DNA from 3 places in the Streptomyces anatolicus genome. Region 2 is predicted to be linked to each of the others. Evidence: riboswitches for the same ligand, from Rfam matches in the RefSeq annotation. Region 2 holds a riboswitch; each other region holds the start of a gene.

Region 1 (7,380 bases), on a different contig from region 2:
GTCGCCGCCCATGTGCACGACTCCGTGCTGCACACCCTGACGTTGATCCAGCGCAACGCGGAGAAGCCGAGCGAGGTGCGCCGCCTCGCCCGCGCCCAGGAGCGCGATCTGCGGGTCTGGCTCTACAGACCCGAGGGCACCGGCAAGGACGAGGACGAGGAGCCCGACACCCTCGCCGAGGCGGTCCGCCGGAGCGCGGCGGAGGTCGAGGACAAGCACGGCGTCCCGATCGAGGTCGTCGTGGTCGGCGACTGCCCGCTCGACGACCGGCTGACCGCGCAGATGCAGGCCGCGAGGGAAGCCATGGTGAACGCCGCCAAGTACGGTGGCGAGGGCGGCGCGGTGCAGGTCTTCGCCGAAGTCGAGGAGGAGAAGGTCTTCGTGTCCGTCCGGGATCGCGGGCCCGGCTTCGACCTGGACTCCGTGCCCGACGACCGCATGGGCGTACGAGAATCGATCATCGGCCGCATGCAGCGCAATGGCGGCACGGCGCGGTTGCGCGCGGTGCCCGGCGGCGGCACGGAAGTCGAGCTGGTTATGGAAAGGACGGCGACGACATGAGCGACGCGACCGAGGCAGGCGGACCCGCGGAACCGACGGGGTCGGACGAGGGCGGTGCGGGCGGGCGTCGTGTGCGGGTCGTCCTTGTCGACGACCACCGGATGTTCCGTACCGGGGTGCAGGCGGAGATCGGCCGGACCGACATCACCGGCGTCGAGGTGGTCGGTGAGGCCGCCGACGTCGACCAGGCGGTCACGGTGATCACGGCCGCGCGCCCCGAGGTCGTGCTCCTGGACGTGCACCTTCCCGGAGGCGGCGGTGTGGAAGTGCTGCGCCGCTGCTCGCCGTTGATGGCCGACGCGGAGAACCCGGTGCGTTTCCTCGCGCTCTCGGTCTCCGACGCGGCCGAGGATGTCATCGGTGTCATCCGCGGCGGCGCCCGCGGCTATGTCACCAAGACCATCACCGGCACCGATCTGGTGGACTCCATCTTCCGTGTGCAGGACGGCGACGCGGTGTTCTCGCCGCGCCTGGCCGGCTTCGTCCTGGATGCCTTCGCCTCCACCGACGCGCCCCCGGTCGACGAGGACCTGGACCGTCTCACACAGCGCGAGAGAGAGGTGCTGCGGCTCATCGCCCGGGGGTACGCGTACAAGGAGATCGCCAAGCAGCTCTACATCTCCGTGAAGACGGTCGAGTCGCACGTCTCGGCGGTCCTGCGGAAGCTTCAGCTCTCCAACCGCCACGAGCTGACGCGGTGGGCGACGGCGCGACGGCTGGTCTGAGCCCCAGCGGTCCCCGAGCCCCAGCGGTCCCCGAGCCCTCGCGGTCCCCTCCGAGCCCTCGCGGGCCGCCCGGAGCCCCAGCGGTACGTTCCGAGCCCTAGCGGGCGGTGCCGCTGGGGGCCGGTGCCGGGGCTCGCATCCGGAGCGCCCAGCGGTAGTGGCCGGCGGCCTTCGTGGCTCCCACGAGGCCCGTCAGCCACAGGATCAGGCCGGCGCCCATGCCGAGGACGACGTCGGCGTAGGTGTCGCGGCCCGGCTCGGCGTACGCGGGCGCGGCGAAGGACGCCCACAGGCCGAGCGCGCACACGGCGAGGGAGGACAGGAGCCACAGGAGGCTGAGGCCGGGGGAGCGCAGGCGGGCGTCGGACACCGGGTGGTGGTCCAATGCGAGCCAGGCGTCGGTGAGTTCTCGTATGCGTCGGTCGCGGCGGATGCCGAGGACGACGCCGACCACCGCGGGGCCCAGCGCCGCGAGGCCGAGGGTCGCGAGGACCGGGCCGAGGATGATCCCCGTGGCGTCCTCGTCCTCGATGTACTTGAGCGGCCGTACCAGCAGTGCCCAGCCGATGACGGCGCCGAACCCGCACAGCCACAGCAGGAGCAGCCGGTGTACGCCGAGGTGGCGCCTGCGCAGTTCGTGCAGGGCCAGGCCGCGGTCGGTGAGCATCGTCTGCCGGTCCGGCCAGGTGCGCAGATGCACGGGAGGGGGAGGCGGTGGCAACGTACGGCTGAGCATGAACCCGACAGTACTTCGGCCCAGGGGGGCGCCAGAACGGCGGTCGGTGGTGGGGTCGGTGGGCGCGGTGGGGCGCCCTGCTTGGGGGCGCTGGGCCCGGTCACGCCACCCGCGTGGCGCCCGCGAACGGCATCTGGTCGATCGGCGCGAGCCGCACCGGGGCGCTGGGATTGGGGGCGTGGATCATCTGGCCGTTCCCGACGTAGATGCCGACGTGACTGATGCCCGAGTAGAAGAAGACCAGGTCACCGGGGCGCAGCGCCGAGCGCGGCACTCGTTGGCCCGCGGCGATCTGGGCGTAGGTGGTGCGGGGCAGGGAGACGCCCGCCGAGCGGTAGGCGGCCTGCGTCAGCCCCGAGCAGTCGAAGGCGTTCGGACCTGTGGCGCCCCAGACGTAGGGGCTGCCGATGGCTCTGTACGCGTAGGAAACGGCGGCCGCGGCACGGGCGTTGGGGGCCTTGGCGGCGGCGCCACGCTGAAGGGTGCGGGCGTCAGGCTCGTGGGCGCCAGGCCGAGGGGCGCGGGTGTCCGAGCGGGCGTCCGAGCGGGCGGCGCGGCCGTGGGCGCCCGCGAACTGCGCGCGCTGTTCCTCGGTGAGCTGGGCCAGCAGCCGCTTGGCCTCGCCGAGCTTGGTGAGGACGGTCGTTTTGTGCTTCCTCAGTTCGGCCTGGCGTGAGCGGAGGGCGGAGAGGCGGTCATCGGCCTCCGTGCGCAGCTGGTCGATCTCCTGAAGTTGCTTGCGTACGCCGCCGACGGCCGCGGCCTGGCGGCTGCCCGCCCGGTCGGCGAGCGAGGCACGGTCCAGGAACTGTTCGGGGTCCGAGGAGAGCGCGAGCTGGACGGAAGGATCGATGCCGCCCGCGCGGTACTGGGCGGCCGCGTAGGAACCGAGAGTGTCGCGGGCGGAGTCGAGCTTCTCCGTCTTGCGGGCTGCCTCGTCACGCAGCCCGTTGAGCGATTTCTGGGCCTTTTGGGCCTTCTCCTTCGCGCCGTTGTACTTCTCGGTGGCGACCTCCGCCTCCCGGTAGAGCGCGTCGACCTTCGATCTCACCTCGGCGGGGCTGGGCCGGGGGTCCGCGTGCCCCGAGCCTTCGAGGGCGGTCGCCGAGGCGGCTCCCGCGAGGGCGAGGGTGGCGGCGGTGCGGGCCGTGTGGCCGGTGAGCGAGCGCTGTCTGGGCTTGCGGTGCGCTGCCACGAGGAGGGCTCCTTACCTGTCCGGCGGCGGCCCGCACAGGGGGAGCGCGCCGCCGCCGGATTTCTCGGCGGTGGTGGCCGACTGCCGCCCTCGGCGGGCGGCGGTGGGGAGCCGGTCACCTGGTGGAGGACGCTAAACCTGGCGGTCACGGCCCGGCGCCGGATTGCGCGTAATCGGCATAAGTGGGCGGAACAGCGACCGCATCTGTCCGTACCGAGGGCGGGTCGGTGCACTCCTCGCTCGCAACTGTGACCAATGCGTCGTTTGTGCCCACCCCGCCCGTAGCGGAGTGGTATAGGGCCGCCTACAGGGAGCGGTGGGGGCCCGGCTAGGCTCCGGCCTCATGGACGTACTCATCCATCTCTTCGTCGGCCTGCACATCATCGGCATCGCTTCGCTCCTGGGCGGCTTCCTGACCCAGATGAAGCAGATGGGCCAGGGCACCGCCCGCTTCAGCCCCGCGATGCTGCACGGCGCGTTGATCATGCTCGTCACCGGTGTGGCCCTGGTGGGCCTCAACCAGGCGGACGACAACACGGTCAACAACCTCAAGATCGGCATCAAGATGGCCGTGCTGATCGTGATCCTCGCGCTGGTCTATGTGAAGCGGGACGAGGAGAAGGTCGACAAGGGCATGTTCGGAGCGGTGGGGCTGCTGACCACGGCGAACATCTTCATCGCCGTCCTGTGGACCTGATGGCCCCCGCGTACGAACGCCCCTGAGCGCCCTCTACGCGCGTGGCCCACACTCCCGGAAGAGCGTGGGCCACGCGCGTAGAGGGCGCTTTTGTGGTCAGGCCGGGCGTACCACGCTGTGGATCGGCATGTAGTAGATCGACTCGACACGTACGTTCGTGCCCGGCTTCGGGGCATGGATCATCTTGCCGTCGCCGATGTAGATCCCTACGTGGCTGATGTCGTCGTAGAAGAAGACCAGGTCACCGGGTTCGGCGTCGGCGGTCTTCACGGTCGTGCCGGCCTTCACCTGGTCCCATGTGGTGCGCGGCAGCGAGATGCCGGCGGCCTTCCAGGCGTCCTGGGTGAGCCCTGAGCAGTCGTACGAGTCGGGTCCCGTGGCGCCCCAGACGTACGGCTTGCCGATCTGGGCCTCGGCGAAGCGGGTCACCTTCGCGGCCTTGGTGGCGTAGCCGCCGTCCGTGCTGCCGGTGCCGGTGCCCGTGCCGGTACCTGTACCGGTGCCTGAGCCGGAGCCCCCGCCCTGGTCCTGCCTTTGGCCCTGGCCCTCGTCCCCTTGCCCCTGCGCTTGCCCCTGCTCTTTCTCCTTCTGCGCCGCCTCTTCCGCCTCGCGCTTGCGCTCCGCCTCCGCGGCCTGCTTGCGGGCCAGCTCCTCGGCCTTGCGCTTCGCCTCCCGCTTCTTCTCCCGCTCGATCACGGCGAGCCGCGCCTTCTCCTCGGCGGTCAGCTCCGACAGCAGCCCGCGCGCCTCGCCCAGCTTCTTCTGTACGGCCCGCTTGCTCGTCCTGAGGTCGTCCCGGGACTCGCTGAGCGTCTTGAGGCTCTTCGCCGCCTTCGTACGCTGCTTCGTCGCCGATGCCTGCTCCGCCTGGTAGTCGTCGACGGCCTTCTTCTGCCGCGAGGTGAGCCGGTCCGCCAGGTGGTGCTGGTCGAAGTAGCCCTGCGGGTCGTCGGCGAGCATCATCGTGGCCGTCTGGGACGCGCCGCCCGTGCGGTACTGGGCGGCGGCGAAGGAGCCGAGCTGCTGGCGCGCCTCGTTCAGCCTGTCCGCGCGCCTGGCCACGTCGTCGAGGAGACGGCCCACCCTCTTGCGCTGCTTCTCGGTCTTCTCCTTGGCCGAGTTGTACCTCTGGGTAGCCACGCCCGCCTGGTGGTAGAGGTCGTCGACCTTCTTGCGCACCTCTTCGAGGCTGGGCTTCGCCGGCGAGGAGGGTGCTGCCTGCGCGCTCTGCGACAAGAGCGCCACGGACGTGAGGGCCGCCGTGGTGATGCCGACGGCCGGGGTGGTGCGTACGCCGGCTGACCGGGCCCGCGGTTTGCGGTGCGACGCCAAGGGAGGCGACTCCTTCCGTAGACCGCCTACCGGGTTAGCTGTCGGGTTCGGGCGGGTGGTCCGGAAGGTTGCCCTACAGTCCCGTACGAAGTACGGGACCGATTCACCCCAAGTTCTCGGCGGGTCCCCGGCTCCGAACATGTCGGACTCGGCGGAGGCCACCCGTTCCCGGCGGGGTTCGCCGGTGGGGGACGAGCGGCCCGCGCAGCACGCTAGCCAACTTGTGTGGCACGTGTGAAGGTTGATGTTCGATATGCCCGATACATTTCCGTGACTTTACGAGGGCCGGGAGGCGGGCCCGCAGTGGCGTGGCGGAGCGTGACCGGCCGCGGGCGGGGCGTAAGTGGAGTCCGGTGACCGGAACCCGGGGCGGGTTGTCAGTGGGGCCGCCTAGACTCGGGAGGCGATGAGCAGCCTCTTTGATGACAGCTTCCTGGCGGACCTGCAGCCTTCCCGGGCCGCGGACGAAGAGCCCCCGCCGCCGCCCGAGGACAGCGCTCCGGAACCGGTTCCGGACGACTTGTTCAGCGGGAAGTTCGACGTGCCCATGGGCCGGGATACGCACTACCGCGACGGAGCCCCGCGCCCGGTCATCGACCCGGCGACGCTCCTGGAGGGGCTGAACGAGAACCAGCGCGCGGCCGTCGTGCACGCGGGCTCCCCGCTGCTCATCGTCGCGGGCGCCGGTTCCGGCAAGACGCGCGTCCTGACCCACCGCATCGCGTACCTCCTCGCCGAGCGCGGTGTGCACCCCGGCCAGATCCTCGCGATCACCTTCACGAACAAGGCCGCGGGCGAGATGAAGGAGCGCGTCGAGCACCTCGTCGGCCCCCGGGCCAACGCGATGTGGGTGTCGACCTTCCACAGCGCCTGCGTCCGCATCCTGCGTCGCGAGTACAAGAAGCTGGGCTTCACGTCCTCCTTCTCGATCTACGACGCCGCGGACTCCAAGCGTCTGATGGCCCTGGTCTGCCGTGATCTCGACCTCGACCCCAAGAAGTTCCCGCCGAAGTCCTTCAGCGCCAAGATCTCGAACCTGAAGAACGAGCTGATCGACGAGGAGGACTTCGCGGTCCAGGCCGCCGACGGCTTCGAGAAGACCCTCGCCCAGGCCTACGCCATGTACCAGTCGCGTCTGCGCGAGGCGAACGCGATGGACTTCGACGACCTGATCATGACGACGGTCCACCTCCTGCGCGCCTTCCCGGACGTCGCCGAGCACTACCGCCGCCGCTTCCGCCACGTCATGGTCGACGAGTACCAGGACACGAACCACGCCCAGTACGCCCTGGTGCGCGAGCTGGTCGGCCCCTCCGGAGGCGAGGGTGACGACCCGGCCGAGCTGTGCGTGGTGGGTGACGCGGACCAGTCGATCTACGCCTTCCGCGGCGCCACCATCCGCAACATCCTCCAGTTCGAGGAGGACTACACCGACGCGACGACGATCCTCCTCGAGCAGAACTACCGCTCCACGCAGACGATCCTCACCGCGGCGAACGCGGTCATCGAGCGGAACGAGAGCCGCCGCCCGAAGAACCTCTGGACCAACCAGGGCGCGGGCGCCCGCATCACCGGTTACGTGGCCGACACCGAGCACGACGAGGCACAGTTCGTCGCCGACGAGATCGACCGGCTCACGGACGCGGGCGACGCGAAGGCCGGCGACGTCGCGATCTTCTACCGCACGAACGCGCAGTCCCGTGTCTTCGAAGAGATCTTCATCCGCGTCGGCCTGCCCTACAAGGTCGTCGGCGGCGTCCGCTTCTACGAGCGCAAGGAGGTCCGCGACGTCCTGGCCTACCTGCGCGTTCTCGCCAACCCCGAGGACGCGGTCCCGCTGCGGCGCATCCTCAACGTCCCCAAGAGGGGCATCGGCGACCGCGCCGAGGCGATGATCGACGCGCTCTCGCAGCGCGAGAAGATCTCCTTCCCGCAGGCGCTGCGCCGCGTCGACGAGGCGTACGGCATGGCGGCCCGCTCGACCAACGCCGTCAAGCGGTTCAACACGCTCATGGAGGAGCTGCGGACCGTCGTCGAGTCCGGCGCGGGCCCGGCCGTCGTCCTGGAGGCCGTACTCGAACGGACCGGGTACCTGGCAGAGTTGCAGGCGTCGACCGACCCGCAGGACGAGACC
Region 2 (7,380 bases):
ACCGACTCGTCGCCGGACCGGCCGGGGCCGCCCGCGCGGTCCTCCTCGATCTCGATGAGCAGATCGGTGTCGGCGAGCCGGATCCGGTCGCCGGTCGTGGGGCCGAACAGGTCGGCGTAGACGGCGCGGGACAGCTCAGGCATCGAGGGCACCTCCGGTCTCGCCGCGCAGGCCGGGCACGACGCGCTTGCCGGCCAGCGGGACGAGTTCGACGTCGACGGGGATTCCGGGCTCGAAGCGCACGGCTGTTCCCGCGGCGATGTTGAGCCGCTTTCCGTGCGCGGCGCCGCGGTCGAAGTCCAGACCAGGGTTGGCCTCGGCGAAGTGGTAGTGGGAGCCGACCTGGACGGGGCGGTCGGCGGCGTTGAGGACCAGGAGGCGGGTGACCTCGCGGCCCTCGTTGAAGGGGACGGGCTCGTCCGCGAAGAGGATCTCTCCGGGTACGAGGCCGTGGCCCGTGCCGTGCGGCGCGGCATGCATGAGGCGCGTGACCCCCGTCAGACGATCGGGTCGTGGACGGTGACGAGTTTCGTGCCGTCCGGGAAGGTGGCCTCGACCTGGACGTCGTGGATCATCTCGGGGATGCCCTCCATGACGTCGTCGCGGGTGAGGACCCTGCGCCCCGACGACATCAGCTCGGCGACCGTGCGGCCGTCCCTGGCGCCCTCGAGGATGTGGGAGGTGATGAGGGCGATCGACTCGGGGTGGTTGAGCAGCAGTCCCCGCGCCCTTCGCTTCTCGGCCACGTCCGCCGCCACATGGATGAGCAGTCTCTCCTGCTCGTGCGGGGTCAGTTGCACGCGTCCCACCTCACAGTCCTCGTCCGAACCGTGCGGGGTCCGGCTGCCGCGGCCACCGCGACGGGTATAGATGTAACACACAGCGAATACGCGCGATCTTGCGCGCCCTCGCTACGAAAACCCCTGGTGGCGTGGGAGGGGAGGGTAGTTGGGAGGAGTTTCAACGAGGTTAACCAGCCGTTGACCGACCCATGACCGTCAGCTGGGACACGCCATACCAGCCAGTGCCTGCCGGTGCTGCTCGGCGACCCGTCATCGGGCGTGACTGCGGCGCCACGGACGCCGCCCGAACTGTCGCCGCCGCCCGAATTGTCGCGCGCCGAGGTTGAGTTGCCTCCGTCACCTCGAAGTCGTCGACCTGGTCGGCCGGGCGACCGCCTTGCGGGACGCGCCGGCCCTCATCCACCAGCGGGGCGAGAGCGAGGTGCACTCCGCCCCCGACACGCCCGCGAGCGAGCCCTCCGCCACTTCGGAACGTCCGGGTCCGATTTGAAACGGACCAGACGGGCTACCCCAGTTGGCGTATTCAAAGGCCCTTCATCACGCGGTCGAGAGTTGCGCACAGCGTGTATGAAGACGGCGGAATGAACCGTTCCGCTGCTGGTGGAGACCTCGTCAGACCAGGTGCCGACGAGTCGAATTCGGCAGTGTCCACCCGAACAGGTCAGTCGTGAGTAGCCTCACAAAACGCCGTTTCGACTCGGTTTTCGAGTCGTTTTCGGGTCAAGATCCCTTCCGACGACAAGCCTCCGCCACAGCGGCGGGGCGATCCGGGCGGACGCCGAGTCCTGCCGCCGCCCGGATGACCGGTCGACATCGGTGCACCGGCAGGAGTGGAGGACCCAAGCACGGCGGGCCCGTCCGGAAAGTCCGGACGACGCCCTTGGGGTGAAGCCGCAGAGCACGACGCGGCCGGGCATCTTCGCCTGCCCGAACCCGACAGGTCATCCTTCACAGGCGGCTGACGAAGGGTTACGCATGACCGCGCTGAATCACGTTCCGTCGCTGCTCAGCAGGACGGGTGCCGCATCGGCTCTCACGCTCGCCGTCGTAGGCGGCACCCTCGTGGCCCCCGGGCTCACGTCGGAAGCGGAGGCAGCCACCCACGGGACGAAGGCGCTCAAGATCGCGGCGTCCAAGAAGGGCTCCCCGTACAGCTACGGCGCCGCCGGGCCCAACCGGTTCGACTGCTCGGGCCTGACGCTGTACTCGTTCAAGCGCACGGGCAAGAAGCTGCCGCGCACCGCCGCCGCGCAGTACAACAAGACCCGGCACATCACCAAGTCCCAGCGGACCCGCGGCGACCTCGTCTTCTTCCACTCGGGCCGCAACGTCTACCACGTCGGTATCTACGCGGGCAACGGCCGTATCTGGCACTCGCCCAAGAAGGGGGCCGTCGTGCGCCTGGAGAAGATCTGGACCAAGAGCGTCTGGTACGGCCGGGTCCGCTGACCCTGCCCGCCCCGCCGTACGGCCGCGTCCCGAGCGGCCGTGCGGCGTCACGCCACTAGGGGCACCAGGGGTTCGAGCAGGAGCACCACACCCAGTGCGCCGAGCGCGGCGCCGGTGCCCGCTTCGATGGCGCGGGCCACCGGCGGCCTGCGCAGCCGGCCCCCGAGGCGGTCGACCAAGAGGGCCACCACCGGGAACCACAGCAGGGCGAACGCCACGACGATGGCCGCCAGCAGCAGGGTCCTCGGCATCGCGGGGCTGCCGTCGGGCACGAACTGCGGCAGCACGCTGAGGAACGTGATCGACGCCTTCGGGTTCAGGGCGTTGGTGAGGAAGCCCTCGCGCAGACCGCCGCCCCGCACCACAGGCTCGCCCGACGCGGTGCGCGCCCGCGCCGCGGAGAGCAGCGCGCGGAAGGCGAGGTAGAGCACATAGGCCCCACCGGCCACTTGCAGCGCCTTGAAGAGCGCGGGGACGGCCGTGAGGACCGCCGCGACCCCCGCGACCGCCAGTGCCGTGTGCACGACGAGCCCGGCGGCGACGCCGACCGCGCAGGCGACCCCGGCCCGCCGTGAGGCGAGGGCGTTGCGTACGACGACGGTGAAGTCGGCGCCCGGCATCACGACCATGCCCGCGGCGACGCCGGTGAAGGCGATCAGTTGTGCGTCCATGCGAGTCACCCTGCCGCGCGGAGGCCTTCAGCGGGTATGTCGAATATCCTGGGTCTGCCTTAAGCAGACGTTTAGGCGGACATTCAGGCGGACATCTGGGCGGACGTCGACGCAGACATCCGGGCGGACGTTGACGCGGACGTTCAGGCCGCGTCCCCGGCCCGAGGCGCACGCCGGAGGGAGGACGGTCTCCATGTACGACCCCACACGGCTCGCCGCACTCGTCGCGGTCTCCGAGGCCGGTTCGATCACCCGGGCCGCCGAGCGTCTTGGCTACACCGTGCCCGCCCTGTCCCAGCAGCTGGCCAAACTGGAACGGGAGGCGGGCACCGCCCTCCTCGTACGCCACCACCGCGGGGCCCGCCTGACCGGCGCGGGTGAGCTGCTCGTGGGCCACGCCCGCCGGGTGCTCGACGAGATGGAGCGGGCCCGGCACGAGCTGGCGCGGCTCGCCGGGCTCTCCGGAGGCCGGCTGCGCGTGGGCACCTTCCAGACGGCGGGCATCCACCTGCTGCCGCCGGTCCTGACGGCCTTCCGCAGGGCTCACCCGGAGGTGGAGCTGACCGTCACGGGCCATGAGCCGCCGTCCGGCGTGGCGGCCGTGGCGGCGGGCGAGATCGACCTGGCCCTCACCCACACCTACGAGCCCGCCGAACCGGTGCCGCTGCCCGCCGCCGTGTCGGCCGAGCCGGTCCTGGTGGAGGAGCTGGTCCTGGTGACCCAGCCGGGGCACGCGCTCACCAGCGGCACCTCCCGGCTCGCGCCGGCCGAGCTGGCCGGACAGCCGCTGATCAGCATGGCGCCCGACCACCCGCCCCGGCTGGCCGTGGAGCGGGCCCTCGCGCGGGCCGGGGCGACGCCCTCCGTGGTGGTCGGCACGCCGGGCTACGCCTTGGTCTGCGCCCTGGTCAGCGCGGGGCTCGGGGTCGCCGTCGTACCGGAGATGGTGGCGCGCACCGCGGCGACGCCCGTCGGGATGCGGCTCCTCGACCCCGGCGATCTGCGCCGGACCATCTCCGTGGTGCATCGCACCGATGAGCCGAACGCGGCCGCGGACTCCTTCCGGGCGCTGCTGCGCGGGGCGTTCGGGCGCTCCGCGAGCACTAACTGAGCCGGGGGCGCCGCTCGGTCAGTGCGCGGGGTCGCGGTGCCGGTGCTTGACGGGCGCCGTCCACGGCAGGGCGATCCACACGGTCTTGCCGCCCTCTGCGGTGGGGCAGACCGAGAGCCTGCCGCCGCACTCGGCGGTCAGCCAGCGGATGATGACCATGCCGCGGCCGTTGTCCTGCTGGACGGCGGCCGGAAGCCGCTTCGGATAGCGCGGGTGGCTGTCGGTGACGCCGATGCGAAGCTGCTCGTCCCTGTTGAGCTCGACGTCCACGGTGAAGGTGGGCGACTGCCCGCGGGTGTGCTGCACGGCGTTCGTCGCCAGTTCGGAGACGATGAGTCTGATGGTGTCCCCCACCTCGGCATCGCCGGGCAGGCCCCATTCCGTAAGGACGTTCGCCACGTATTTCCGGGCGGCGGAGACCGAGGCGGGATCGCTCGGCAGAGTGACGGATGCTTCCTGGTGGTCTGCCATGGCGACGCTGTCCCTTTCCCACCGGGGCCGGTCTCCGAACTCGTAGCGGATGACCCGAGGACGGCCCCGGACTGGTGCTTCACGCCAGCGTCCCACTCCTTTGCCGGTCACGGGTGGCGATCCACCGAGATGTGCATATATCTGTCGCTCGAAGCGGTGAACTCTGCTACGACCGACCGTATTTGGGCGCGGGCACTGTACTTCCTCTACTGTCGCCTCTGTCCCCCGCTCTGTCGCCGGGAGACTTGACGGCTCGGTCCGGAAGGAGACGGACATGCAGCACGGCCCCGCGGTGCGCCGCCGCCGGCTCGGCGCCGAACTGCGCGCGCTGCGCGGCCTCGCGGGTCTCACCAGCAGCCAGGCCGCCGCGAAGGTGGGCTGGCACCAGTCGAAGGTGAGCCGGATCGAGACCGGCCGCAGCGGCGTGAAGGCCCCCGACGTACGCCTTCTGCTCGACGCGTACGAGGTGCGGGACCCCCACCTCAGCGAGCTGCTCGTGGCGCTCGCCGGGACCGACGAGACCGGCAGTTCGGGGCGTCACCACTGGTGGAAGGCCTACCGCGACCTGCTGCCCGCCGCCTACCGCGACTACATCAGCCTGGAGGCGCAGGCCGGCTGGGTGCGCACCCTGGAGACCTCGGTGGTCCCCGGCCTGCTGCAGACTCCCGAGTACGCGCGTGCGGTGACCCGGGCCGCGCTGCGCGGGCTCTCCGACGAGCAGGTCGACTCGCTGGTCGAGGTGCGTCTGGCGCGGCAGGACGTGCTGCGCGCGGACCCGCCGCTGCGCCTGAGCGCGGTCCTGGACGAGGCGGTTTTGCGCCGTCCGGTGGGCGGGCCGGGGGTCTTCGCCGGGCAGCTCGCAAGGTTGAGGGAGGTGACGCTGTTGCCGCAGGTGCGACTTCAGGTGCTGCCGTTCTCCTCCGGAGAGCATGTGGGCCTCATCGGGCCTTTCGTTATGTTCTCTTTTCGGAACATTGCTGATCTGGATGTGGTCGTTCTCGACCACTTGACGAGTAGCCTCTACCTCGAACGGAGAGAAGACCTCCAGGCGTACACGGAGGCCTTCAACTCCCTTCAGGAACAGGCGCTTTCTCCCGAGGACTCAAAGAATTTCATCGCCGGGCTGAGCGCCGGCGCGTAAGGAGGCACCATGACCGCAATGCCTCGGTACGTACCTTCAAGCACCACCCTTCAGGGCGCGCGGTGGCAGCGCAGCAGCCGCAGCAATGGAATGAACAACTGTGTCGAGACTGCCACGCTCGACTCCGGAGCGCCGGCCGGCCTGCTGGCCGTGCGCGACTCGAAGAACACCGCGGGGCCCGCCCTGCTCTTCTCCCCCGGCCCCTGGGAGACGTTCGTCAACAGCCTGCGGTGAGCGGAGTCCGGCCCCCGCGCGGGGGCCGGGCCCTCTCATCGGGGCGCGGTGCGGCTGATCACTCGTACGGCATCGGCGATCTGTGGGCCGGTGAGGTCCGCGCGAGCGGTCAGCCGCAGCCGTGAGATCCCGTCCGGCACCGACGGCGGCCGGAAGCAGCCGACCGCCAGGCCCGCGGCCCGGCAGTCGGCCGCCCAGCGCACGGCCGACTCCGGTGACGGCGCGCGCACGGAGACGACGGCGGCGTCGGGGCGTACCGCCGAAAGCCCCTCGGCCGTGAGGAGCCGATGCAGCTCGGCGGCGACCTGACGGGCCCGCGCGGCGCGTTCGGGCTCGCGGCGCAGCAGCCGCAGGGCCGCGAGCGCGGCGCCGACGGCAGCGGGTGCGAGTCCCGTGTCGAAGATGAAGGTCCGCGCCGCGTTCACCAGATGGTCGATGACCTTGGCGGGCCCGAGCACCGCGCCGCCCTGGCTGCCGAAGGACTTCGAGAGGGTGAGGGTGACCACCGTGTCGGCGGCCCCCGCGAGCCCGGCGGCGTGCGGGGCGCCCCGGCCGCCGTCGCCCAGCACACCGAAACCGTGGGCGTCGTCGACGATGAGTCCGGCACCGAACTCCCGGCATACGTTCGCCAGTTCGTCCAGCGGCGCGGCGTCGCCGTCCACCGAGAACACCGTGTCGGACACCACGACGGCGGGCCCGTCGTGGGCGTCCAGGGTCTTGCGCACCGCCGCGGGGTCGGCGTGCGCCGCCACGTGGGTCGTGGCGCGCGCGAGGCGGCAGCCGTCGATCAGGGAGGCGTGGTTGCCCGCGTCGGAGACGATCAGCGAGCCGTGCGGGGCGAGCGCGGTGACCGCGGCGAGGTTGGCCGCGTAGCCGGAGGAGAGCACGAGCGCCGCCTCGAAGCCGCAGAACTCGGCGAGTTCCCGCTCCAGCTCGGCGTGGAGTTCCGTGGAGCCCGTGACGAGCCGGGAGCCGGTGGCGCCGCCGCCCCACCGCCGGGCCGCCTCGGCGGCGCCCTCGATGATCTCCGGATGCCTGGTCAGGCCCAGGTAGTCGTTGCTCGCCAGGTCCATCAGGCCGCCCGCGTCGGCGGCGCGCGGGCGCAGGGTGCGGACGAGTCCGGCGTCGGCGCGCAGCCGGGCCTGCTCGTCGATCCAGTCGAACGGCGCACGCGTCGCGGGCGGCGGGCCCACGGCGCCGGACGGGCTCGGCGCCTGTGGCGCGGGGTGCCTGTTTGTAGACATTGCACAGACCCTAGCCGTCCTGCCACCTGGCCAGTATGTGGCAATACCCACACCTCAAACCGGTTCTGTTGTGCGAAGTCTCCTTGGCCGGGGCGCCTGCCGTACGTAAGGATCAGCGCCATGGATCTGCTGAACACGCTGGTGGACAAGGGGCTTCGGCGCGAGCTGCCGACCCGTGAAGAGGCGCTGGCCGTACTGGCCACCTCCGACGACGATCTCCTGGACGTAGTGGCCGCCGCCGGGAAGGTACGGCGGC
Region 3 (7,380 bases), on a different contig from region 2:
TCACGTTCTCCACGGCGACCGTGGCGCGGATCTTGAAGGAACCGCGGCCCGATTCGTACGCGTCCTTGATGCCCGTCAGGCCGACGATCTTGCCGCCGGTGGGCAGGTCGGGGCCCGGCACGAACTTCATCAGCGTCTCGAGGTCGGCCCCCGGGTGCTTGATGAGGTGGCGGGCCGCGGCGATGACCTCGCCGAGGTTGTGCGGGGGCATGTTCGTCGCCATGCCCACCGCGATGCCCGACGCGCCGTTGACCAGGAGGTTCGGGTACGCCGCCGGGAGGGCGGAGGGCTCCATCTCCTGGCCGTCGTAGTTCGGCTCGAAGTCGACGGTGTTCTCGTCGATCGACTCCGTCATCAGGGAGGTGGCGTCGGCCATCTTGCACTCGGTGTACCGCATGGCGGCCGGTGGGTCGTCGTTGCCGAGCGAGCCGAAGTTGCCGTGGCCGTCCACGAGGGGGAGGCGCATCGAGAAGGGCTGGGCCATGCGCACCAGCGCGTCGTAGATCGACGCGTCGCCGTGGGGGTGCAACTTACCCATGACCTCGCCGACGACGCGGGCGCACTTCACATAGCCGCGGTCGGGGCGCAGGCCCATCTCGTTCATCTGGTAGACGATCCTGCGGTGCACCGGCTTCATGCCGTCGCGGGCGTCCGGCAGGGCCCTGGAGTAGATGACCGAATACGCGTACTCGAGGAAGGAGCCCTGCATCTCGTCGACGACGTCGATGTCGAGGATCTTCTCCTCGAACGAGTCGTCGGGCGGCGGGGTCTTCGTGCTGCGGCGGGCCATCGCTGCTGCGGCTCCTTCACCAACAAGTGCGGGATCTGACGCCGACCATTGTGGACTGTCCCACTGACAACGCCGACCACGACCCGTGCGACAGCCGCGTCAACCCCGGCCATGACCCGTGCGGCAGTCGCGTCATCCCCGACCGCGATCCGTCTCCCGCATCCGCGTCACTCCCGACTACGCCGAGGGCGCACCGGGAACTTCGTCAGGTGTCCGCACGCTTGCATACAGTGGCAGGACTGGCAGCAATTGTTCTGATCCAGCGATGATCACGATGATCCAGCGATCGAAGGGACGTACATGCCCATGGGTCACACGGCCACAGCCGAGGCCGGTTCCGGCGGCCTGACAGCGACCGAGCACCGGCTGGCCAATGGCCTGCGCGTGGTGCTCTCCGAGGACCACCTGACCCCGGTCGCCGCGGTCTGCCTCTGGTACGACGTCGGCTCCCGCCACGAGGTCAAGGGGCGAACCGGCCTCGCTCACCTTTTTGAGCACCTGATGTTCCAGGGCTCGAAGCAGGTGCCCGGCAACGGCCACTTCGAACTCGTCCAGGGAGCGGGCGGCTCGCTCAACGGCACGACGAGCTTCGAGCGCACCAACTACTTCGAGACGATGCCCGCCCACCAGCTGGAGCTGGCCCTGTGGCTCGAGGCCGACCGGATGGGCTCACTGCTCTCCGCGCTCGACGAGGAGTCCATGGAAAACCAGCGCGATGTCGTCAAGAACGAACGCCGCCAGCGTTACGACAACGTTCCGTACGGCACCGCCTTCGAGAAGCTGACCGCCCTCTCCTACCCGGAGGGCCACCCCTACCACCACACGCCGATCGGCTCCATGGCCGACCTGGACGCGGCCACCCTGGAGGACGCCCGCGCGTTCTTCCGCACGTACTACGCGCCCAACAACGCGGTCCTTTCGGTCGTCGGCGACATCGACCCGGAGCAGACGCTCGCCTGGGTCGAGAAGTACTTCGGGTCGATCCCCTCCCACGACGGCAAGCAGCCCCCGCGGGACGGCTCCCTCCCGGAGCGCATCGGCAAGGAGCTGCGCGAGGTCGTCGAGGAGGAGGTCCCGGCCCGCGCCCTGATGGCCGCCTACCGCCTCCCCGAGGACGGCACGCGCGCGTGCGACGCGGCCGACCTGGCGCTGACCGTTCTCGGCAGCGGCGACTCCTCCCGGCTCTACAACCGGCTCGTGCGCCGCGACCGCACCGCCGTGGCCGCCGGTTTCGGTCTGCTGCGTCTGGCCGGGGCACCCTCGCTCGGCTGGCTGGACGTCAAGACCTCCGGCGACGTGGAGGTCCCGGTCATCGAGGCCGCCGTCGACGAGGAACTCGCCCGCTTCGCCGCCGAGGGCCCCACTCCGGAGGAGATGGAGCGCGCCCAGGCGCAGCTGGAGCGCGAGTGGCTCGACCGGCTCGGCACGGTCGCGGGCCGCGCGGACGAACTGTGCCGGTACGCGGTCCTGTTCGGCGACCCGCAGCTCGCCCTGACCGCCGTCCAGCGCGTCCTGGACGTCACCGCCGAGGAGGTCCAGGAGGTCGCCAAGGCCCGCCTGCGCCCGGACAACCGCGCGGTGCTCGTCTACGAGCCCGTGACGGCCGCCGTCGACGAAGTCGAAGAGTCCGTCGCCGGTGCGACCGACGAGGAAGAGGAGGCGGCGAAGTGAGCGAGGCCGCGACGATGCAGTTCCACCCGCAGCCCGAGGCCGGCCCGGCCAAGCCGTGGGCCTTCCCCGCCCCCGAGCGCGGCACCCTGCCCAACGGCCTCACGGTGCTGCGCTGCGACCGCCCCGGCCAGCAGGTCGTCGCGGTGGAGGTCCATCTGGAGGCGCCGCTGGACGCCGAGCCGGACGGCCTCGACGGCGTCGCCACCATCATGGCGAGGGCCTTCAACGAAGGCACGGACAAGCACTCCGCGGAGGAGTTCGCCGCCGAGCTCGACCGCTGCGGCGCCACGATGGACGCGCACGCCGACCACCCCGGCGTCCGGGTCTCCCTCGAAGTCCCGGTCTCCCGCCTCCCGAAGGCGCTCGGCCTGCTCTCCGACGCCCTGCGCGCCCCCGCCTTCGCGGACACCGAGATCGAACGCCTCGTACGCAACCGCCTGGACGAGATCCCGCACGAGGCCGCCAACCCCGCGCGCCGTGCCGCCAAGGAGCTCTCCAAGCAGCTGTTCCCGGCCAGCGCGCGCATGTCGCGCCCGCGCCAGGGCACCGAGGAGACGGTCTCGGCGATCGACTCGGCGGCGGTACGGGCCTTCTACGACAGGCATGTCCGCCCCGCCACGGCCACCCTGGTGGTCGTCGGCGACCTCACGGGCACCGACCTCGACGCCATCCTCGCGGACACGGTCGGCACCTGGACCGGCGACACGGCCGACGCCCGTCCGATGCCCGCGATCACCGCCGACGACACGGGCCGCGTCGTCATCGTGGACCGCCCCGGAGCCGTGCAGACGCAGCTCCTGATCGGCCGCATCGGCCCGGACCGGCACGACCGGATCTGGCCCGCCCAGGTCCTCGGCACGTACTGCCTGGGCGGCACCCTCACCTCCCGCCTGGACCGCGTCCTGCGCGAGGAGAAGGGCTACACCTACGGCGTACGGGCGTTCAGCCAGGTCCTGCGCTCGGCCCCGGACGGCACCGGTGCCGCGATGCTCGCCATCAGCGGATCGGTCGACACGGAGTCGACGGGCCCCGCCCTCGACGACCTGTGGAAGGTCCTGCGCACGCTCGCCGCGGAGGGCCTGACGGACGCCGAGCGCGATGTGGCGGTGCAGAACCTGGTGGGCGTGGCCCCGCTCAAGTTCGAGATGGCCGCCTCCGTGGCGGCCACGCTCGCCGACCAGGTCGAGCAGAACCTCCCGGACGACTTCCAGGCGCAGCTGTACCGGCAGTTGGCGGCGACCGGCACCGTGGAGGCCACCGCGGCCGTCGTGAGCGCCTTCCCGGAGGACCACCTGGTGACGATCCTCGTCGGGGACGCCGCGCGGATCGAGGGGCCCGTCAGGGCGCTCGACATCGGCGAGGTGAGCGTGGTCAGCGGCTGAGCCGCAGGAGAGTTCCTGACAGGGGATCCCGGCATGAGGCCCCGGCGACCGATTCGGTGGCCGGGGCCTCATATGTCCGAATTCGTATGGAGGTTGCCTGTCTGCCGTGTGGCGTGCGCTACAAAAGCGGCGTTCTGTTTGTCGATTGAAAGACGGCGCGTTTAGCTTCGATTCGGCTGTCCGTCACGCACTACGTCGCATCCGCGGCACCGGACAGTCATCGCCGAGTCCCCGTACGGCGCGAGCCAGGGGAGCCGGGGACCCACATGTCCCCTGGGGTGAATCGGGCACCTTGCCGTCAGGTGAGGGGCTCGTAGGAGACCTTCCTGCTCCGAACCCGTCAGCTAACCCGGTAGGCGAGAAGGAAGGAAAGGATCAGCCGCTTCATGGCGTTCACCCGTGCCACCGGGAAGCACCGTCGTCCCAGCCGCCTCACCCGCACCACCGCGAGCGTCGCGGGCGTCGCCGCGCTCACCACCACCGGTGTCATCGGAGGCCTGGCCGCTCCCGCGCTCGCCGCCGCCGACGACGCCGCCCTTGAGCACACCGGACTCACCCAGGCGATCTCCGTCGGCGACTCGCTCGCCGACAGCATCGACGCGCAGGCCGCCGCCCAGCGGCAGGCCGCCGACGACGCCGCCGCCGCCAAGCTGGCCGAGGCGGCCGCCAAGAAGAGGGCCGCCGAGGACAAGCGCAAGGCCGAGGCCGAGGCGAAGGCGAAGGCCAAGAAGGAGCGCGAGGCCAAGGAGCGCGCCGCCCGCGAGGCCGAGCGCAAGCGCCTGAACACCTACGTCTCCCCGATCTCCGGCTCGTACGTCTCCACGGGCTACCAGACCGGCGGCGCCATGTGGTCCTCCGGCAGCCACACCGGCGTCGACTTCCATGCCGGTTCCGGCACCAAGGTGCAGGCCGTCGGCGCCGGCACCGTCGTCGAGGCGGGCTGGGGCGGTGCCTACGGCAACAACGTCGTGATCAAGATGAACGATGGTACATACACCCAGTACGGCCACATGTCGTCCCTCAGCGTCACCGTCGGCCAGACGGTCACCCCGGGCCAGCAGATAGGCCTCTCGGGCTCCACCGGCAACTCCAGTGGCCCGCACCTCCACTTCGAGGCCCGCACCGGCCCGGACTACGGCTCGGACATCGACCCCGTCGCGTACCTCCGCGCGCACGGCGTCAACGTCTGACCGCCCCCAGTACGCCACCGAAGGCCCCCGGCTCTCCCGAGCCGGGGGCCTTCGTCGTCCGCGTCGAGGGCGTCGTCGTTTTCCGGCCCGCTTGTCGTTGGCCAAAAGATATCCATGAATTCCGACCCCCCATCGGAAATCCCGACGCGCTGCAATAGAGTCACTGAAAGAGCGTCAAAGACTCTGTAACAGCGTCGGTCGACCGCGTTTCGCGGGGATTAAGGCGGAGGTCCGGTCATGCGCATTCCCACTCGGTATGCACGGCCATCCGGGACGACATTGTCTCCGGTGTCCACGAAAGGGGCGGCCGGCTCACCGAGGAAGTGCTCGCGCGCCGGTACGGAGTCTCCCGTGTACCCGTGCGCGAGGCCCTGCGCACCCTGGAGGCCGAGGGCTTCGTCGTCACGCGCCGGCACGCGGGCGCCTGCGTCGCCGAGCCCACGGAGCAGGAGGCCGCCGACCTCCTGGAGCTGCGCACCCTGCTCGAACCCCTCGCGGCGGCCCGCGCCGCCCAGCGCCGCACCGACGCGCACCTGAAGGTCCTGCGCGGCCTGGTCCGGCTGGGCCAGCAGCGGTCGAGGAAGGGGCAGGGGGAGGATCTGCGCTCCCTGGGCGGCTGGTTCCACGAGACGCTCGTGCAGGCCTCCGGCAGCCCCGGCCTCATCACGCTCCTCACCCAGCTCCGGCACAAGATCGCCTGGATGTACGCCGTCGAGCTTCCGGCCGCGCCGGCCGAGTCCTGGTCCGAGCACGCGGCGATCGTCGACGCGGTGGCCCGCGGGGACGCCGAACGGGCCAGGGCGCTCACCGCGGGCCACGCGGACCGGGCGACATCCGCGCACCGATTGCGCCATTCACCGCGGAGCGGCCGCGTGAGGGGCTCGCAACACCCCGTAAACACGGTGGGCCTGCCGAGTTAACGCGGGCGCCGTATACAAGACGTATGCAGAGAGGCCGTGATGGATGCGGAGCAGTATCTGTCATATCCACTGCGGGGAATTCAGGGCGCTCATTCGTAATGCGCTCATTCGTGCTGCGCGAATTCACGCTGCCCAAATCCGCTCACTGTGCTTTTCACGGGCAGTTGACTGCCGGATAAAGCGAAGGGCCCCTGGATAAATCGAAGGGCCCACCCCGTGTTCCGGGGTGGGCCCTTCGAAGGGAACTGCGCGGTTCAGACCGTCTCCGGAAGCTCCTCAAGGCCCTCCGCGACCAGCTTCGCCAGACGGTCGAGCGCGGCGTCCGCACCCTCGGCGTCGGAGGCGAGCACGATCTCCTCGCCACCCTGGGCGCCCAGGCCGAGCACCGCGAGCATCGAGGCGGCGTTGACCGGGTTGCCGTCGGCCTTGGCGATCGTCACGGGGACGCCGGCGGCCGTGGCCGCGCGGACGAAGATGGAGGCGGGTCGGGCGTGAAGGCCCTCGGCCCAGCCGACGTTGACGCGGCGCTCAGCCATGTGTTGCTGCCCTTCCAGGTGTCTCACACTTGTCTAGACCAGTGTCTCATGCCGTCGTGAGTGCTCTGCCGGGCCGGACGGCCTCTCCCAGACTGCCCCGGTCCAGGCGGCCCCGCGACCCGTACCCTGGCCCCATGCAGACCCCGTCGGATCAGCAGGATCGGCACGACTATCCCTCGCACTGGGAAGCCGATGTGGTGCTGCGTGACGGAGGCACCGCCCGGATCAGGCCCATCACGGCCGAGGACGCGGAGCGCCTGGTCAGCTTCTACGAGCAGGTCTCGGACGAGTCGAAGTACTACCGCTTCTTCGCCCCCTACCCCCGCTTGTCCGCCAAGGACGTGCACCGCTTCACGCACCACGACCAGGTGGACCGGGTGGGGCTCGCGGCCACGGTGGGCGGTGAGTTCATCGCCACCGTCCGCTACGACCGCATCGACGAGCGCGGCATGGCGGCCAGCGCGCCCGCCGACGAGGCCGAGGTCGCCTTCCTCGTGCAGGACGCCCACCAGGGCCGCGGCGTGGCCTCCACGCTCCTGGAGCACATCGCGGCGGTCGCCAGGGAGCGCGGCATCCGGCGGTTCGTGGCCGAGGTGCTGCCCGCCAACACCAAGATGATCAAGGTGTTCACCGACGCGGGCTACCAGCAGAAGCGCAGCTTCGAGGACGGCGTCGTACGCCTGGAGTTCGACCTGGAGCCGACCGACCGCTCGCTCGCCGTGCAGCGGGCCCGTGAGCAGCGCGCCGAGGGCCGGTCGGTGCAGCGGTTGCTGACGCCGGGCTCGGTCGCGGTGATCGGCGTCGGCCGCACCCCCGGAGGCGTGGGGCGCAGCGTGCTGCGCAACCTCAAGGAGGCCGGGTTCACCGGACGCCTGTCCGCGGTGAACAGCG

What was found. Region 2 has a riboswitch for cyclic di-AMP ahead of GKQ77_RS17130 (C40 family peptidase). Riboswitches for the same ligand answer to the same signal wherever they lie in the genome.
Region 1: linked by a shared signal. The riboswitch ahead of GKQ77_RS05585 (C40 family peptidase) and the one ahead of GKQ77_RS17130 (C40 family peptidase) in region 2 are both predicted to bind cyclic di-AMP.
Region 3: linked by a shared signal. The riboswitch ahead of GKQ77_RS07005 (M23 family metallopeptidase) and the one ahead of GKQ77_RS17130 (C40 family peptidase) in region 2 are both predicted to bind cyclic di-AMP.

Annotation. Positions count from the first base shown of each region.
Region 1 covers NZ_WMBF01000029.1:17,479-24,858, forward strand. The annotation lists gene GKQ77_RS05560 (ATP-binding protein) at 1-561, shown strand, start outside; gene GKQ77_RS05565 (LuxR C-terminal-related transcriptional regulator) at 558-1,286, shown strand; gene GKQ77_RS05570 (hypothetical protein) at 1,384-2,022, opposite strand; gene GKQ77_RS05575 (C40 family peptidase) at 2,123-3,217, opposite strand; gene GKQ77_RS05580 (hypothetical protein) at 3,561-3,914, shown strand; gene GKQ77_RS05585 (C40 family peptidase) at 4,011-5,246, opposite strand; cyclic di-AMP (ydaO/yuaA leader) riboswitch at 5,255-5,410, opposite strand; gene pcrA (DNA helicase PcrA) at 5,653-7,380, shown strand, end outside.
Region 2 covers NZ_WMBF01000171.1:3,067-10,446, reverse strand. The annotation lists gene GKQ77_RS17145 (urease subunit alpha) at 1-143, opposite strand, end outside; gene GKQ77_RS17140 (urease subunit beta) at 136-480, opposite strand; gene GKQ77_RS17135 (urease subunit gamma) at 498-800, opposite strand; cyclic di-AMP (ydaO/yuaA leader) riboswitch at 1,608-1,775, shown strand; gene GKQ77_RS17130 (C40 family peptidase) at 1,779-2,252, shown strand; gene GKQ77_RS17125 (LysE family translocator) at 2,300-2,923, opposite strand; gene GKQ77_RS17120 (LysR family transcriptional regulator) at 3,117-4,034, shown strand; gene GKQ77_RS17115 (ATP-binding protein) at 4,053-4,505, opposite strand; gene GKQ77_RS17110 (helix-turn-helix domain-containing protein) at 4,780-5,646, shown strand; gene GKQ77_RS17105 (DUF397 domain-containing protein) at 5,656-5,880, shown strand; gene GKQ77_RS17100 (8-amino-7-oxononanoate synthase) at 5,916-7,124, opposite strand; gene bioB (biotin synthase BioB) at 7,245-7,380, shown strand, end outside.
Region 3 covers NZ_WMBF01000042.1:1,148-8,527, reverse strand. The annotation lists gene GKQ77_RS07020 (DNA gyrase/topoisomerase IV subunit A) at 1-790, opposite strand, end outside; gene GKQ77_RS07015 (M16 family metallopeptidase) at 1,091-2,461, shown strand; gene GKQ77_RS07010 (M16 family metallopeptidase) at 2,458-3,843, shown strand; cyclic di-AMP (ydaO/yuaA leader) riboswitch at 4,055-4,217, shown strand; gene GKQ77_RS07005 (M23 family metallopeptidase) at 4,230-5,033, shown strand; partial or broken gene GKQ77_RS07000 (GntR family transcriptional regulator) at 5,279-5,953, shown strand; gene GKQ77_RS06995 (HPr family phosphocarrier protein) at 6,208-6,489, opposite strand; partial or broken gene GKQ77_RS06990 (GNAT family N-acetyltransferase) at 6,624-7,380, shown strand, end outside.